Regions from separate parts of the Bacillus halotolerans genome, predicted to be linked through region 2. Evidence: predicted binding sites of a transcription regulator. Region 2 holds the regulator's gene; the other holds the start of a gene.
The links. The regulator LexA, encoded in region 2, represses DNA repair genes until DNA is damaged. The targets are predictions, from matches to a motif close to CGAACATATGTTCG.
Positions count from the first base shown of each region.

Region 1: the regulator LexA is predicted to act here: its motif matches at 2,781-2,794, upstream of ruvA (Holliday junction branch migration protein RuvA).

Region 1 covers NZ_CP029364.1:3,457,910-3,465,724, forward strand. The annotation lists gene iolG (inositol 2-dehydrogenase) at 1-772, shown strand, start outside; gene DIC78_RS17730 (MFS transporter) at 856-2,163, shown strand; gene DIC78_RS17735 (sporulation cell-cell signaling protein BofC) at 2,211-2,720, shown strand; gene ruvA (Holliday junction branch migration protein RuvA) at 2,859-3,464, shown strand; gene ruvB (Holliday junction branch migration DNA helicase RuvB) at 3,475-4,479, shown strand; gene DIC78_RS17750 (DUF2905 domain-containing protein) at 4,472-4,672, shown strand; gene queA (tRNA preQ1(34) S-adenosylmethionine ribosyltransferase-isomerase QueA) at 4,699-5,727, shown strand; gene tgt (tRNA guanosine(34) transglycosylase Tgt) at 5,754-6,899, shown strand; gene yajC (preprotein translocase subunit YajC) at 6,947-7,213, shown strand; gene DIC78_RS17770 (TIGR04086 family membrane protein) at 7,273-7,659, opposite strand.
Region 2 covers NZ_CP029364.1:48,768-56,582, forward strand. The annotation lists gene tkt (transketolase) at 1-1,760, opposite strand, end outside; gene DIC78_RS00245 (DUF896 domain-containing protein) at 1,935-2,168, opposite strand; gene DIC78_RS00250 (YneB family resolvase-like protein) at 2,232-2,885, opposite strand; gene yneA (cell division suppressor protein YneA) at 2,902-3,213, opposite strand; gene lexA (transcriptional repressor LexA) at 3,370-3,987, shown strand; gene DIC78_RS00270 (hypothetical protein) at 4,381-4,809, opposite strand; gene fosM (FosM family fosfomycin resistance protein) at 4,891-5,313, opposite strand; gene DIC78_RS00280 (DUF892 family protein) at 5,510-5,713, shown strand; gene DIC78_RS00285 (spore coat protein) at 5,710-6,009, shown strand; gene DIC78_RS00290 (YndM family protein) at 6,018-6,470, shown strand; gene DIC78_RS00295 (poly-gamma-glutamate hydrolase family protein) at 6,493-7,251, opposite strand; partial or broken gene DIC78_RS00300 (hypothetical protein) at 7,491-7,800, opposite strand.

The sequences.
Region 1 (7,815 bases), 750 kb from region 2:
AGCAGCTGAGGCGAAAAAACATATTTTTTGTGAAAAACCAATCAGTTTTTCTCCTGATGAAACGAAGGAGGCACTTGCGGCCGTGCGGAAACATGGGGTTAAGCTGCAAGTCGGATTTAACCGCCGTTTCGACCCTCATTTTAAGAAAATCAAAACCATTGTCTCAAATGGTGAAATCGGCCCGCCTCATTTATTAAAAATTACGTCACGGGACCCTGAACCCCCGAATGTTGATTATGTCCGCACATCAGGCGGCTTATTTATCGATATGTCGATTCACGATTTTGATATGGCGAGATACATCATGGGAAGTGAAGTGACGGAATTGTATGCAAAAGGAGCGGCTTTGGTGAATCCGTCCTTTGCAGAGCTGGGGGACATTGATACGGCTGTCATTACCTTGACATTTGCAAACGGTGCCATGGGTGTGATAGACAACAGCCGTCAAGCTGTGTACGGATATGACCAGCGGGTCGAGGTTTTCGGCACGAAAGGCTCGGCAGCAGCGGATAACAGCAGGCCGACGACGGTAGAAGTGTCAACGGCTGACTTTGTCATGAAGGATAAACCGCATTTCTTTTTTCTTGAACGCTATAAGGAAGCCTACACAGAAGAGATTCTTCAGTTTGCAGATGCGATCAAAACCAATCGGGAGACTGCCTGCACCGGCGAGGACGGCTTTCAGGCGGAACGAATAGCAAGGGCGGCTCAGCAGTCGCTCGCTTTAGGCATGCCTGTCAGCATTGAACATACTGAAAAAATTGTTTTTTAATATTCAGATAAAGGGATTACAATACAGCAAGCTTGGGTATATACATTCCATTGATACTTTATAAAAAGTAGGCGGTGGAAATCATGAATACAGCACATGCTAAAGGAAATGCTTTAAACAAAATCGGTATTCCTTCTCACATGATTTGGGGTTATATTGGTGTGGTCATCTTTATGGTTGGAGACGGACTTGAGCAAGGATGGCTGTCTCCTTTTCTTGTTGATCACGGTCTCAGTATGCAGCAATCTGCTTCGCTGTTTACGGTGTATGGCATTGCTGTCACGATTTCGGCTTGGCTATCAGGAACCTTTGTCCAGACTTGGGGGCCAAGAAAGACGATGACGGTCGGTTTACTTGCTTTTATCCTCGGTTCGGTTGCTTTTATCGGCTGGGCGATTCCTCATATGTACTATCCGGCTCTCTTGGGCAGCTACGCGCTCAGGGGCTTGGGATACCCGCTGTTTGCATACTCGTTTCTTGTATGGGTATCATACAGCACCTCTCAGCAAATCCTTGGTAAAGCCGTCGGCTGGTTTTGGTTTATGTTTACGTGCGGCCTGAACGTGCTTGGACCGTTTTATTCGAGCTATGCGGTTCCGGCGATTGGAGAAATCAATACGCTTTGGAGCGCTTTACTATTTGTGGCAGCAGGCGGAGTTCTCGCACTGTTTTTTAATAAAGATAAATTTATGCCTGTACAAAAACAAGATCAGCCGAAATGGAAAGAGCTGTCGAAGGCGTTTACAATTATGTTTGAAAATCCTAAAGTCGGCATCGGCGGCGTAGTCAAGACAATAAATGCTATCGGACAATTCGGATTTGCGATATTTCTTCCGACCTATTTGGCGCGTTACGGCTATTCTGTTTCAGAATGGCTGCAAATTTGGGGGACGCTGTTTTTTGTCAACATTATATTTAACATCATTTTCGGCGCGGTCGGAGATAAACTGGGCTGGCGCAATACTGTCATGTGGTTTGGCGGAGTCGGCAGCGGCATTTTTACACTGGCGCTCTATTACACGCCGCAATTGATCGGGCATCAGTACTGGGTGCTGATGATCATTGCCTGCTGCTACGGTGCGGCACTGGCCGGATATGTTCCATTAAGCGCGCTTTTGCCGACGCTTGCGCCTGATAACAAAGGTGCTGCCATGTCTGTGTTAAATCTGGGATCGGGTCTGTGCGCTTTTATTGCTCCCGGCATCGTGAGCCTTTTTATCGGCCCGCTCGGCGCAGGCGGCGTGATATGGATTTTTGCGGCATTATATTTTCTCAGTGCTTTCCTGACACAATTTCTGACGATTTCAGAACGGCACGCCGATATGTATCCAGAGGAACGGCTTGTCAGGAAAAATGTGCAAACAAATTTTGAGGAAACGGTTAAGCAGTAGCCTCTTTGGTCAGACTAGTCATAAACGTGTGCAAAGAGGTGTAAAGGGTGAAACGATTTAGCACTGCGTATCTGTTGCTGGGGATTTTATGCTCAGCCGCAGCTTTTCTAATGGGTGCTCCCCGCGCGTCAGGGGCGGAAGTGGAGCACTATGAACCGCTGCAAGTGCATGTGCAGCTTGAAAAAGTGTATTTGGATGGAGAGGTCAGCATCGAGCATAAGCGTGAAAAGGTGCTGTCCATGGATGACTTTTGGGCGGATTATGCGGGATGGACGCTTGTCGAACATAAAAATGGGTACGTTCTATTTCGGAAGCAGGTGGACGATATTTCTCCGCTCAGCAAGGTGAATGGTTATATCGGCGTTTCTGACAGCGGAGTAATTTCCACCTTTCATGGACGGCCGGAGTCGGATTCTGAACCGATTCAATCTTTTTTTCAAATTGACTTAGAAAGACTGGAGAGCCATATGCAAAAAAATCTCGAAAAAGGCATTCCGTTTCGGACGAAAGCGGAGTTTGAAGATGTCATAGAACATATCAAGACGTACAGCGGGTGACCACTGCTGATTGAAGACATGTGCTCATGTCTTTTTTTTCGTGGAACAATGAATGAGAAGCGAACATATGTTAACTTTTCTTTAAGCCTTTGGCTGTTTTTATGGTACAATGAAGAACAGTCAAAGAGGTGAATTTTCGTGATCGAATTTGTTAAAGGGACGATTGATTATGTATCTCCCCAATATATTGTGATAGAAAACGGCGGCATCGGCTATCAGATTTTTACGCCAAATCCGTTTATATATAAGGAGAGAAGTCAAGAAACCATTTTTACGTACCATCATGTAAGAGAAGATGCGTTTTTACTATACGGCTTTTCAACAAGGGAGGAAAAAGCGCTCTTTACAAAGCTGTTAAATGTGACCGGAATCGGTCCAAAAGGGGCACTCGCCATTTTGGGATCAGGTGACCCGGGAGCGGTCATTCAAGCAATTGAAAATGAAGATGAAGCCTTTTTAGTCAAGTTTCCGGGTGTCGGCAAAAAAACTGCCCGCCAGATTATCCTTGATTTAAAAGGAAAGCTGGCTGACGTCGTGCCTGAAATGATTGAAAATCTGTTCAATCATGAAGAAAGACTTGAAAAACAAACGGCAGAAACGGCGCTTGAAGAAGCACTCGAGGCCCTCAGGGTACTTGGTTATGCCGAAAAAGAAATCAAAAAGGTACTTCCTCACTTAAAAGAGGATATTGGTCTGACAACAGACCAGTACGTAAAAAAAGCATTACAAAAACTATTGAAGTAAGGTGATGTTCATGGATGAACGGCTCGTCTCAAGTGAAGCAGACAACCATGAATCAGTGATAGAGCAAAGCCTGAGGCCTCAGCGCCTGGTTCAATACATCGGGCAGCATAAGGTAAAAGAGAATTTGCGTGTTTTTATAGATGCCGCAAAAATGAGACAGGAAACGCTTGATCATGTTCTTTTATACGGTCCGCCAGGGCTTGGAAAAACGACGCTTGCTTCCATCGTTGCCAACGAAATGGGAGTGGAGTTGCGGACGACTTCGGGACCTGCGATTGAAAGGCCGGGTGATTTGGCTGCGATCTTAACGGCGCTCGAGCCGGGGGATGTATTATTTATCGATGAGATACATAGGCTGCACAGATCGATTGAAGAGGTGCTTTATCCGGCAATGGAAGATTTTTGTCTTGATATTGTCATTGGAAAAGGGCCTTCTGCCCGTTCAGTCCGTCTTGATCTTCCGCCTTTTACACTGGTCGGCGCCACGACAAGAGTAGGGCTTTTGACGGCGCCGTTAAGAGATCGATTCGGCGTCATGTCGCGGCTTGAGTATTATACACAAGAAGAGCTTGCTGATATTGTTACGAGAACGGCTGATGTGTTTGAGGTTGAAATTGATCAGCCGTCAGCGCTTGAGATTGCCAGAAGATCAAGAGGAACGCCGCGGGTGGCCAACCGCCTGCTGAGAAGGGTCCGGGATTTTGCACAGGTGTTAGGCGACAGCCGGATTACAGAAGAGATTTCTCAGGACGCTTTGGAGCGGCTTCAAGTCGACCGTCTTGGCTTGGATCACATTGATCACAAGCTGCTGATGGGAATGATCGAAAAATTTAACGGCGGTCCGGTGGGGCTTGATACGATTTCAGCCACGATCGGCGAAGAACCGCATACGATTGAAGATGTGTACGAACCGTATCTTCTGCAAATCGGTTTTATCCAGAGAACGCCGCGGGGAAGGATCGTCACACCGGCCGTTTATCATCATTTTCAAATGGAGGCTCCCCGATATGACTGAATTTCCTAAGATCATTATGATTCTTGGTGCTGTTTTGCTAATTATCGGAGCGGTTTTGCATTTTGTCGGCAAGATGCCGGGAGATATTTTTGTAAAAAAAGGAAATGTGACGTTTTTCTTCCCGGTTGTCACTTGTATTATCATAAGTGTGGTATTATCAATCTTGCTTAATCTTTTCGGCAGAATGAAATAACAAAAGACTAGAATAAAGGTGAAATTATGAAAGTTGATTTATTTGATTTTGAACTTCCGGAACGTTTAATTGCACAGGTGCCATTGGTACAGCGCGACGCTTCAAGGCTGATGGTGCTTGATAAACATACAGGAGAGCTGACAGACAGCTCGTTTAAACAGATCATCAGTTTCTTTAAAGAAGGGGATTGTCTCGTGCTGAACAATACCCGCGTTTTGCCTGCCCGGTTATTCGGAACAAAAGAGGATACGGGGGCAAAAGTAGAACTGCTTTTGCTGAAACAGGAAGCCGGTGACAGGTGGGAAACGCTCGTCAAACCGGCAAAACGGGTAAAAAAAGGAACCGTTGTAACATTTGGAGACGGCAGATTAAAAGCTGTCTGCACGGAAGAGCTGGAGCATGGCGGCAGAAAAGTTGAGTTCCAATATGACGGTATTTTTTACGAGGTGCTGGAATCACTCGGAGAAATGCCGCTTCCGCCATATATTAAGGAACAGCTTGATGACAGAGAGCGTTACCAAACGGTGTTTTCAAAAGAAATCGGATCTGCCGCTGCGCCTACAGCCGGACTTCATTTCACGGAAGACATTTTACAGCAGCTGAAGGACAAAGGCGTTCAGATTGAGTTCATCACACTGCATGTCGGTCTCGGAACGTTTCGTCCGGTCAGTGCCGATGAAGTGGAAGAGCATAATATGCATGCAGAGTTCTATCAAATGTCAGAAGAAACGGCCGCGGCTTTAAACAGCGTAAGGGAAAAGGGCGGACGGATTATTTCTGTCGGCACGACCTCAACCCGCACGCTTGAAACGATTGCCGGTGAACATGATGGGCGATTTAAAGCATCAAGCGGATGGACATCTATTTTTATTTATCCGGGCTATGAATTCAAAGCCATTGACGGAATGATTACAAACTTTCACTTGCCGAAATCATCATTGATTATGCTGGTCAGTGCGCTTGCAGGCAGAGAAAACGTTCTGCGTGCGTATAACCATGCGGTTGAAGAAGAATACCGTTTCTTCAGCTTCGGCGACGCAATGCTGATTATATAAATTGAGAACAGGAGGCCTCATAAAAAGTGGCTGAACAACCAATACGCTATGAATTTATAAAAGAATGCAAACAAACAGGGGCGCGCCTGGGCAGAGTGCATACTCCCCACGGCTCCTTTGAAACGCCTGTTTTTATGCCGGTCGGCACACTGGCGACAGTTAAAACAATGGCGCCTGAAGAGCTGAAGGCAATGGACGCGGGCATCATATTAAGCAACACATATCACCTATGGCTTCGCCCGGGACAGGATATTGTAAAAGAAGCGGGCGGACTCCATAAATTTATGAACTGGGACCGCGCAATTTTAACAGATTCCGGCGGTTTTCAGGTCTTTTCATTAAGCAAGTTTCGTAATATAGAGGAAGAGGGCGTTCACTTCCGCAATCACTTAAATGGAGATAAGCTGTTTTTATCTCCGGAAAAAGCGATGGAGATCCAAAACGCACTCGGCTCTGATATTATGATGGCATTTGACGAATGCCCGCCATATCCGGCAGAATACGATTACATGAAACGGTCAGTTGAGCGGACAAGCCGCTGGGCTGAACGCTGCCTGAATGCCCATGCCCGGCAGGACGAGCAAGGCCTGTTTGGTATTGTTCAGGGGGGAGAATACGAAGATTTGCGTACACAAAGCGCGAAAGACTTGATTTCCCTTGATTTTCCGGGATATGCTATAGGTGGATTGTCCGTTGGTGAACCGAAAGACGTTATGAACCGGGTGCTTGAATTTACGACACCGCTTTTACCGAAGGATAAGCCGAGGTATCTGATGGGAGTCGGTTCTCCGGATGCTCTGATTGACGGAGCGATCCGCGGAGTAGACATGTTTGACTGTGTGCTGCCTACCCGTATTGCACGGAACGGCACGGTGTTTACTGCTGAAGGACGGCTCAATATGAAAAACGCAAAATTTGAGAGAGACTTCCGTCCGATTGATGAAGAGTGTGATTGCTACACATGTAAAAATTACACACGGGCGTATATCAGACACTTGATTCGCTGCAATGAAACGTTTGGACTCCGATTAACAACTTACCATAACCTTCATTTTCTGTTACACTTAATGGAGCAGGTAAGACAGGCTATTCGCGAGGATCGTCTGGGTGATTTCAGAGAAGAGTTCTTTGAGCGTTACGGCTATAACAAGCCAAATGCGAAAAGCTTCTAATATAAAAAGCCATAATGGCAAGTTTGTTTCAGAAAGGGGGGAAAAAGATGACAGGTACTTTAGGTACATTAGTTCCTATTATTTTAATGTTTGCGGTTCTTTATTTCTTGCTGATCCGTCCGCAGCAGAAGCAGCAAAAAGCTGTGCGTCGAATGCAGGAGGAACTGAAAAAAGGCGATTCAGTCGTGACAATCGGTGGATTGCACGGTACAGTTGACTCTATCGACGAAAGCAAAGTCGTCATTAAGACTGGTGATAACACACGTCTTACTTTCGACCGCCGCGCGATCAGAGAAACTTCTGCTGCTGAATAACAGCAGGAGTTCATACATAGCAAACAAAAAAAGAGCGGGTAACCCCCGCTCTTTTTTTATTAGGAAGATCTGCTTCCTCTCAAATTCACTCCGAAAATGCCGCCAAGCATACATACGCCTAAAAAGCCAAGATGGAAGAGCAGCTGTTCTGCTGTAAATGTTTTTCCGAATCCCAGATATTGAAACAGTAAAATAATCAAGGAAAAGCTTAAAGCAGTCAATGCCCCAATCAGCCATCCTCTTTCCTTCCCTTTCCCGCCAGATATGAATCCGCCGATAAATAAAGAAAGAAATGATACGGCGGTGATCAGCCAGTTGAATGATGATTCTTCAAGCGAGGTTGCTGTCAGTAAAAGTGAAACGGCTAAACTCGTTAGGAGCATGGCTGAAAAAATAGCGATTAAGCCGTAGAGTATGCCTTTTCCAACTTGTTTCGTTTCCTCCATGAATTTCTCCTCCCTGCCTATCTATAAAGGCTTCTGTTCTTTTTAAACAAAGCCTCAGACATGCTGATGGCTCGTCTTTGTAAAAATGTATTCCCTCGTTCCGTGAATTAGACGTAAAAGCTTTATGAAATACGATCACTTTTTCTTACATAAATC
Region 2 (7,815 bases):
GAAGGCATGCTGACGACAGAAACATCAATATTTTCTTTTGCCAATTCTGCCTGTGCCTCGATTGCGAGGCCAACCTCTGAGCCCGTAGCGATGAGAAGAGCGTCAGGTGTTTCGTTTTTAGACTTAGAAACAACATATGCACCTTTTTCTACACCAGCCAATGCCTCTTCAGCTGTTTGGTCGATTGTAGGAAGGTTTTGACGTGTCAATACAAGCGCTGTTGGGTGATTTGTGCTCTGCACCGCAAGCTTCCAAGCCGCTGCTGTCTCATTACCGTCTGCAGGGCGGATTAAAGAAAGGTTAGGCATTGCCCGTAATGAAGCAAGCTGCTCAACCGGCTCGTGAGTCGGTCCATCTTCACCGACCGCGATACTGTCGTGAGTAAAGACATATGTCACAGGAAGACCCATTAATGCTGCAAGGCGAATGGCCGGACGCAAGTAATCAGAGAAGACAAAGAATGTTCCGCCGAATACACGAAGTCCGCCGTGAAGCGCCATACCATTTAAGGCTGCACCCATAGCAAATTCGCGAACACCAAACCAGAAATTTTTTCCTGAGTAATCAAGCGCTGTATAATCACCGGAATTTTTAATCGTCGTTTTGTTTGATCCTGCTAAGTCTGCAGAACCGCCGACAAAGAACGGAATTTTATTCGCAAGGCCGTTCAGAACTTCACCTGAAGAGGCACGGGATGCCAGACTGCTTCCTTTTTCATAAACAGGCACCTCTTGATCCCAGTCTTTCGGAAGTTCTCCTTTGATAGCCAGCTCAAGCTGTTCAGCGAGTTCCGGATAAATTTCTTTATATTTAGCGAATTGGTCATTCCATTCCTGTTCCTTTTTCTCGCCGGATTCTTTTACTGTTTTTGCGAAATGCTCATATACTTCTGACGGAACGTAGAAATCTTCTTCATACGTCCATGCATAAGCTTCTTTTGTTAATTTACTTTCTTCTTTGCCAAGCGGAGCACCGTGAACACCGGAAGTGCCGGCACGGTTAGGAGAACCGAAACCGATTGTCGTTTTTACTTCAATCAATGTAGGTTTCTTGTCGTTTTGGCGTGCTTTTTCAATTGCCGCAGATAATTCTTCAATATTGTTTCCATCTTCAACGTAAAGAACTTCCCAATTCATCGCCTCGAAACGCTGTTTCACGTTTTCAGAGAATGAACGATCCAGATCTCCGTCCAAGGAGATGTCATTAGAATCGTATAATACGATCAGACGGCCAAGCTGAAGATGGCCTGCAAGTGAAGCGGCTTCAGAAGAAATACCTTCCATTAAATCGCCGTCACCGCAAATGCTGTATGTATAGTGATCGACTACATTGAATGAATCGCGGTTGTAAGTTTCGGCTAAATGGCGTTCTGCGATAGCCATTCCGACCGCCATTGCGATTCCTTGTCCAAGCGGCCCTGTTGTTGCATCAACACCGGCTGTATGTCCGAATTCCGGATGCCCCGGTGTTTTGCTGCCCCACTGGCGGAATCCCTTAAGATCTTCAATGCTAAGATCATACCCGCTTAAATGAAGCATGCTGTATAAAAGTGCTGATCCGTGTCCCGCAGATAAAACAAAACGGTCGCGGTTAAACCACCCAGGGTTTGCCGGATTTACATTCATAAATTTTGTCCATAGCGTATATGCCATTGGCGCTGCCCCCATAGGCATACCAGGGTGACCAGAGTTTGCTTTTTCAATAGCGTCTATTGATAGTGTGCGAATGGTAGCAACTGATTTCTTTTCAATTGTATCCATAAAAATCCCCTTCCTTATATGTTGTACCCTTTCATCATAAATGTCTGACGACTTTTTCTCAACTGTTTCAGCTTAAATTTGAGAGAAACTTGATGAATTTTGTCGCTTGAAGAAAGCGCTGTTGTTTGTAGTATATACAAAAGAGGAATACGATATTGCCGTATTCCTCTTATATTAGTGAAGTCTGTTATTATTTTTTTCTCTTTTTAACTTTTCAGGTGTTACGTCATTGCCTTCAGGATCAATGATTTTTACACTTTTTAATGTGTTTTTCATAGAAGAACGAAATCCTTTTAGGTACTCTTGACGGAGCTTTTGCTGTTCAGCTTTTTCTTCTTCTGTAATAACGCCAGCTTTAGCTTTTGCGGCAAGTTCATTGATTCTGGCAATTTTTTCGTTTGAAATCATGATAAACTCCTTTATTGCATTTTGTCTATATACTACTAAAACAAGAGGAGTTTTACAACTGATTCACTCGCCTGTCTGCTCATTCTCTATGTATTCCTGAAAACGCCGATGGACTGTCGCCTTTGACACATCATAGCCAAAACCTCTCAACGTAGCCGCGATTTCAGCAAACGTCAGTTTATTCGCTCTCAACCGGACAATCTCCGAGATCGGAACTTCTATTCTTTCTTTTCCGCTGTTTTCATGCTGGTTTTTCAGGTTCTTTTGTGGCTTAAAACCATTTTTCACTGCGCGTTTCATTCCGCGTTTAATTTTCATGTTGTGGATTTTCCGCTGGTATTCCTCCACAATGCTGACGATTTCCAGCACCATAGAGTCAGCCTCTGATAACTCCAGCTCACCTCTGTGAGCGGTCGTATATACTTTCACACCTTCCCTGTAAATACAATGAAGAAGTGCAATTTTCGCGTTTCCCCGGCCGAGTCTTGTTTCATCCTGAACTAAAATCACATCAATATTTGAATTCTTGATATGATCAAGCAAATCAAATACACCATCCCGGTCCATTTCATATCCGCTGGCTTTTTCAGAAATCACTTTGACGACTTCCATGCCGTTCTCGGCAGCAATGGCCGTAAGCTCCTCCTCCTGCCGCTTTAATGAGGTTTCTTGCTGTTCTTTATTTGTGCTTACTCGGGCATAAATGAGTGCTTTCACCTTCTACCTTTCCTCTCTATTTAACAGTAGCCAGTTCGTATGCAGCCGGGTGTTCCTTTTTTAATGGAATCACCAATTCATCCCCCGGCTGAATCTCAGACGTCTGGAGATTATTTTTTTCAGCTACCCATTCAACAAAATCACTTTTATTTATCTTTTTTGAGTCATCCACCTGATCAGCAAGCGACCAGAGCGTATCCCCAGACTGAACTTTTATTTTAACATATTGATTAAGCTCCTGGTCGCTGCTTGTATATGACAACAGAAGGATAACCACGCTTAGAATCACAGTGAACAGGCCGACAAAAATAATAGATTCTTTATTCATGATAACAACCTCCGACAAGAATGTTTGTTCGCTTTTTTATAATTTCAGTATATACGAACAAACGTTTCTGTCAATTGTTTTTTTCGAACCTATGTTTGTACTGTCAGGAAAATCATGCTATAATCTATTTAAAATCGACGTTTAGAGGTGCAAAAAATGACGAAGCTATCAAAAAGGCAACTTGATATCCTCCGTTTTATTAAAGCAGAGGTTAAATCAAAAGGATATCCGCCTTCGGTTAGAGAGATCGGAGAGGCTGTCGGCCTTGCGTCCAGTTCTACTGTCCACGGCCATTTGGCCCGTTTGGAAACAAAAGGGCTGATTAGACGCGATCCGACAAAACCAAGAGCGATAGAAATTCTGGATGAAGAAGTAGAGATTCCAAAAAGCCAAGTCGTTAATGTACCGGTAATCGGAAAAGTAACGGCGGGCTCACCTATTACAGCGGTTGAAAACATTGAAGAATACTTCCCGCTTCCTGACCGTATGGTTCCTCCGGATGAGCATGTGTTTATGCTGGAGATCATGGGTGACAGTATGATTGACGCAGGTATACTTGATAAGGACTATGTTATTGTAAAACAGCAAAACACGGCGAATAACGGTGAAATCGTAGTGGCGATGACAGAAGATGATGAAGCTACGGTAAAACGTTTCTATAAAGAGGATACACACATTCGCTTACAGCCTGAAAATCCAACCATGGCTCCGATCATACTGCAGAATGTCAGCATATTAGGAAAAGTAATTGGTGTGTTCAGAACTGTCCATTAAACTATTGAACTATCAGTTACAAAGAATAAACCCCCTCTTCCTTTGCGGAGTGGGGGTTTTGTTTTAAAAAAAAGCAGGCTCGCCCTGGCTTAGGTGCGAACCTGAATAGGAGGAAAAAGAACATCATGTTTACACCATAATTATCCATCATTCAATTGTTGAAGTCAAGAAATTTTCTTTCCTTAACGAAACTTTTTTTAAAAAAAGTGCTGTTTAAAAAATTAGACGTTCTTTTCTTATAAATGTTTCGATTTTCGGACGTGAAAAGATGAGTTATACTCTCCTCTTTTATATTGAGCGAGGCAAAAGGAAATATACTGAATATTTAGTACATAGTTTATTTAGTTAATTTATTCCGCAAAAAAAGCTCACTTCTTTTCAAAAATGTGAGCATCAATCAAAATTAAAATATTCTACACCATAGCGGCCTTTTACATGAACACTTGCACAGTTTTCTGAATGTTCTTCAGCTAATATTCGATACCGGTGATAAGGTTCAATGGAAACCTTATCGTGAGCGCTAAAGTCAAACCAATTACCGGTGAATTGTTTTGTGCTTAACGTAGTATAATCCCCTGCAAGTCCCATTCGCTGAAGCTTAATGTTAACTGAACAAGTGTTCACTCCTAATATCGTAAATTGGTATCCTAAAAAATAATCCATTGCCGGTACATCACTAATGTTTTCTACATAAAGCGCTTTTGTTCCGTCATTTAGAATAAAGTCGGTTTTATGCTCAAAATGTGAAGTTGCTGCATGAATGGTCCCGGTTCCAAAAACACATAGCAAAACAGCTGTCATGAGCAATATTTTATTTCTCAACTGCAATCCCCCTCCTTTACCATATATTAACCCCATAAGATAAATATGTATATTCCCTGTTACTCTGTTTCCCGTGCTTTTTCAATCGTTAAAATCCATGTGGGTTTTAGCTTGCTTATAATATTGAAGTCTGTCTTGAAGAGTTCCTGTATGGAATTCAAATTTATGGCCGTCAGGATCAGTGTAATAAATTGATTTTCGATCACGTACATCTCGTTCTCTCCCAGACAAAATAGTAACATGAAGGTTTTTTAATTTTGCGGACATTTCTTCAAACTTGCTTTCCTCAATTGTAAAAGCGATATGGGTATAAGAAGCGTTAATATCATTTCTGGGAATGTCACGCTCTTCGTTGAGAGCCAGCCATATGCCGTTTAAATCGAAATATGCAGTGCTCTTTCCTTTAACCAGCAGTTTAGCATCAAAGACATTTTGATAAAACTCGATGGAAGTCAGTAAATCAGAAACAGAAAATAACAAGTGATTGATCCCTTTGATCTCCACTGTGTCTCCTCCTTAGTATTTAAAGATAGATGATTAAAAACCAGTGAATAATTGATTATTTTAACAGAAGCTCATCCCACCCCTTGTGTACGGGCATTGCAGCCAGAAAGTTTCAAACGACCAGCAAAAAATACCAGTGTAAACAAAAGCAATTTGTTCAAAATAAACCATATTACTTCAGAAGGGAATGACCGTTATGAATGGCTACGGCCTTCATGAAACGTTGGAATTGCACGAATTGCTTACGTTTAAGAATCTTTGTTTGACAAAATCTTCAACCATGACGGGACTTGTACAAGATGAAGAATTAAAGAGTATTCTTGAGCAGGATGCTCAAAAAACAAAACAGCAGGTTGCGCGTTTGCAGGAATTGCTGTCAGTGAGAGGTGAACAAGCGTGAATGAGTTCTTTCAAAAATTAGCCGGAATGGGCAGCATGACCGAACAAGTGATCGCAACGGATTTTTTAATATCGGCAAAGACAGGCGTAAGGAATATTGCAGCTGCCATCACAGAATCTTCTTCCCCAGAAGTCAGGGAAACGCTGCAGCAATATTTACATGACGCGATGAATACCCATGAACAAATTTTTCATTATATGGCTGCAAAGGGTTTTTATCATTCTAAAGATTTAACTCAGCAAATAAGTGTCGATCTTGAGGCTGCAGATACCGCTAAAGATTTGCCACAAATATAGGTGATCAAATGAAACATATTATCGCTCTTGCTTCTAAGACAGCTTTAACTCTTGCCCTATTGTATGTGATTTTGGATAGAGTTTACCATGCTTCCTTTTTAAGTGTGCTGTTTATTGCATTTTTCTTAAGCTTTGTAACATACCTTTCCGGTGACATCCTGATCTTGCCGAGAACCAGCAATATGATAGCTTCACTGGCTGACTTCGGACTTTCACTCGTTATTCTTTGGGTCTTTCTTGAAACGCAAACTAGAAACGGTTTCTCACCGTTTGCAGCCGCTCTGATTGCGTCTGTCTGCCTTACTGTTTTTGAATATTTTTTTCACCGGTATTTACTGAAAAATGTGCTGGATGAAACATTCCGAAACGAACTGACTGTCAAAGATAACACCTTGCAATATCAAACTGAGGCATCAGATGAATTGTTTCCTGAAGCCAATGATCAGAAGGACGAAAAATAAGGAGGCGCAAAGCCTCCTTATTTTAATAGCTGTTTTCTATGAAATGGGTCATCACTTCTGTAAAATCATAAAACCTCTCATTTTGAGTCGTGGATCTGCTTTTTAAAGAAAAGATGCCAAACAAAGATTCTCTGAAACCTGTACTCATCTCTAACTGGATGCTCAAACCGGTTTTTGATTTATTCGCTATATTGTTTGGACTTACGCCTGCATGCGGATGATCCGTACCAAGCAATTCAGCCGGAAAACCGGCTTTTTGCAGTTTTGAAACTAATTCTGCCGCTCTTGATCGGTCTGTTCCGCCGATTTGTATCTGTTGGTCCTCTCCTGCATATCCATGCAATGAAATGACATACTCATGACTTGCTACAAGCTTCAGTGCCTGAGGCTCATCAAAATGTGTGCTTGTTATATGCAGTACTGAATTTCCAGACGTCTTCAAACCTTCAAACAAATACATGGAATATTCTTTGCTGAGCTCTCTCGCTAATTCACTTGTGCCGCCTTCAATACCTCCTCCGTGAATAGCTAAAACAAGCACAGAGCTGCCGGTTTCTTTTGTGGCAATGTTATAATCTGAAGGATCTTCGTGATTCTTTAATTCCTCGAAATTCTGATAGATATCCTCTGCATATACAGAAGAAACCGGAACAAACAACAAGAAAATCAACAACAATTTTACATTTTTTAAAGTTGATGGAAAACGTTTGACTATGTTACAATCAACATGCTTCAAGGAATGGAGCACACGGCGGAGCAGGGATACTTTGGCCGGTTTCATCTACTCCGCCTCAAAACCAAAAACACAGGATGCTGGACTCTTTGAGGCTTTAGCACGAATTATCTCGTCCTCCTTGTTAAATTTTTGTTAAATTCACAATATTATATACCATTAGCCCGGGCGCTGTTCTTCACATTTATGAATTTATACTCCTTAGCAAAAAAGTAAGATTGCACCGGCTTTGTTCTCATTCCCCATTAAATAAAAAAAATGCACCCGCCTGCTGGCTTGTGCACCTTTTACTTTCTGTTATTCCGGCGTTTCTTTACTTTATTGAGCTTATTAATGTCTTTTTCAATTTTTCTTATTCTCCGCTTTTGCGGCATGGCTTTTATTTCACTGTAAACAGCAATAAACCCGCTTAAAGTAACTGCTGCAATAAATGAAACGGTGTTTGATAAAACGGTCAACAAGATCATAGTCACCTGCTTCTTTTTCAAGCCTTTCGATTACATCTTTATCGAATAGCTCATCGACATAAACTTGCTTCATCCCCACTGCAAATCCCGCAGCCAGCCATACAATCAGAAACAAACTGATATAAAACATAAAAACCCTTCCTTC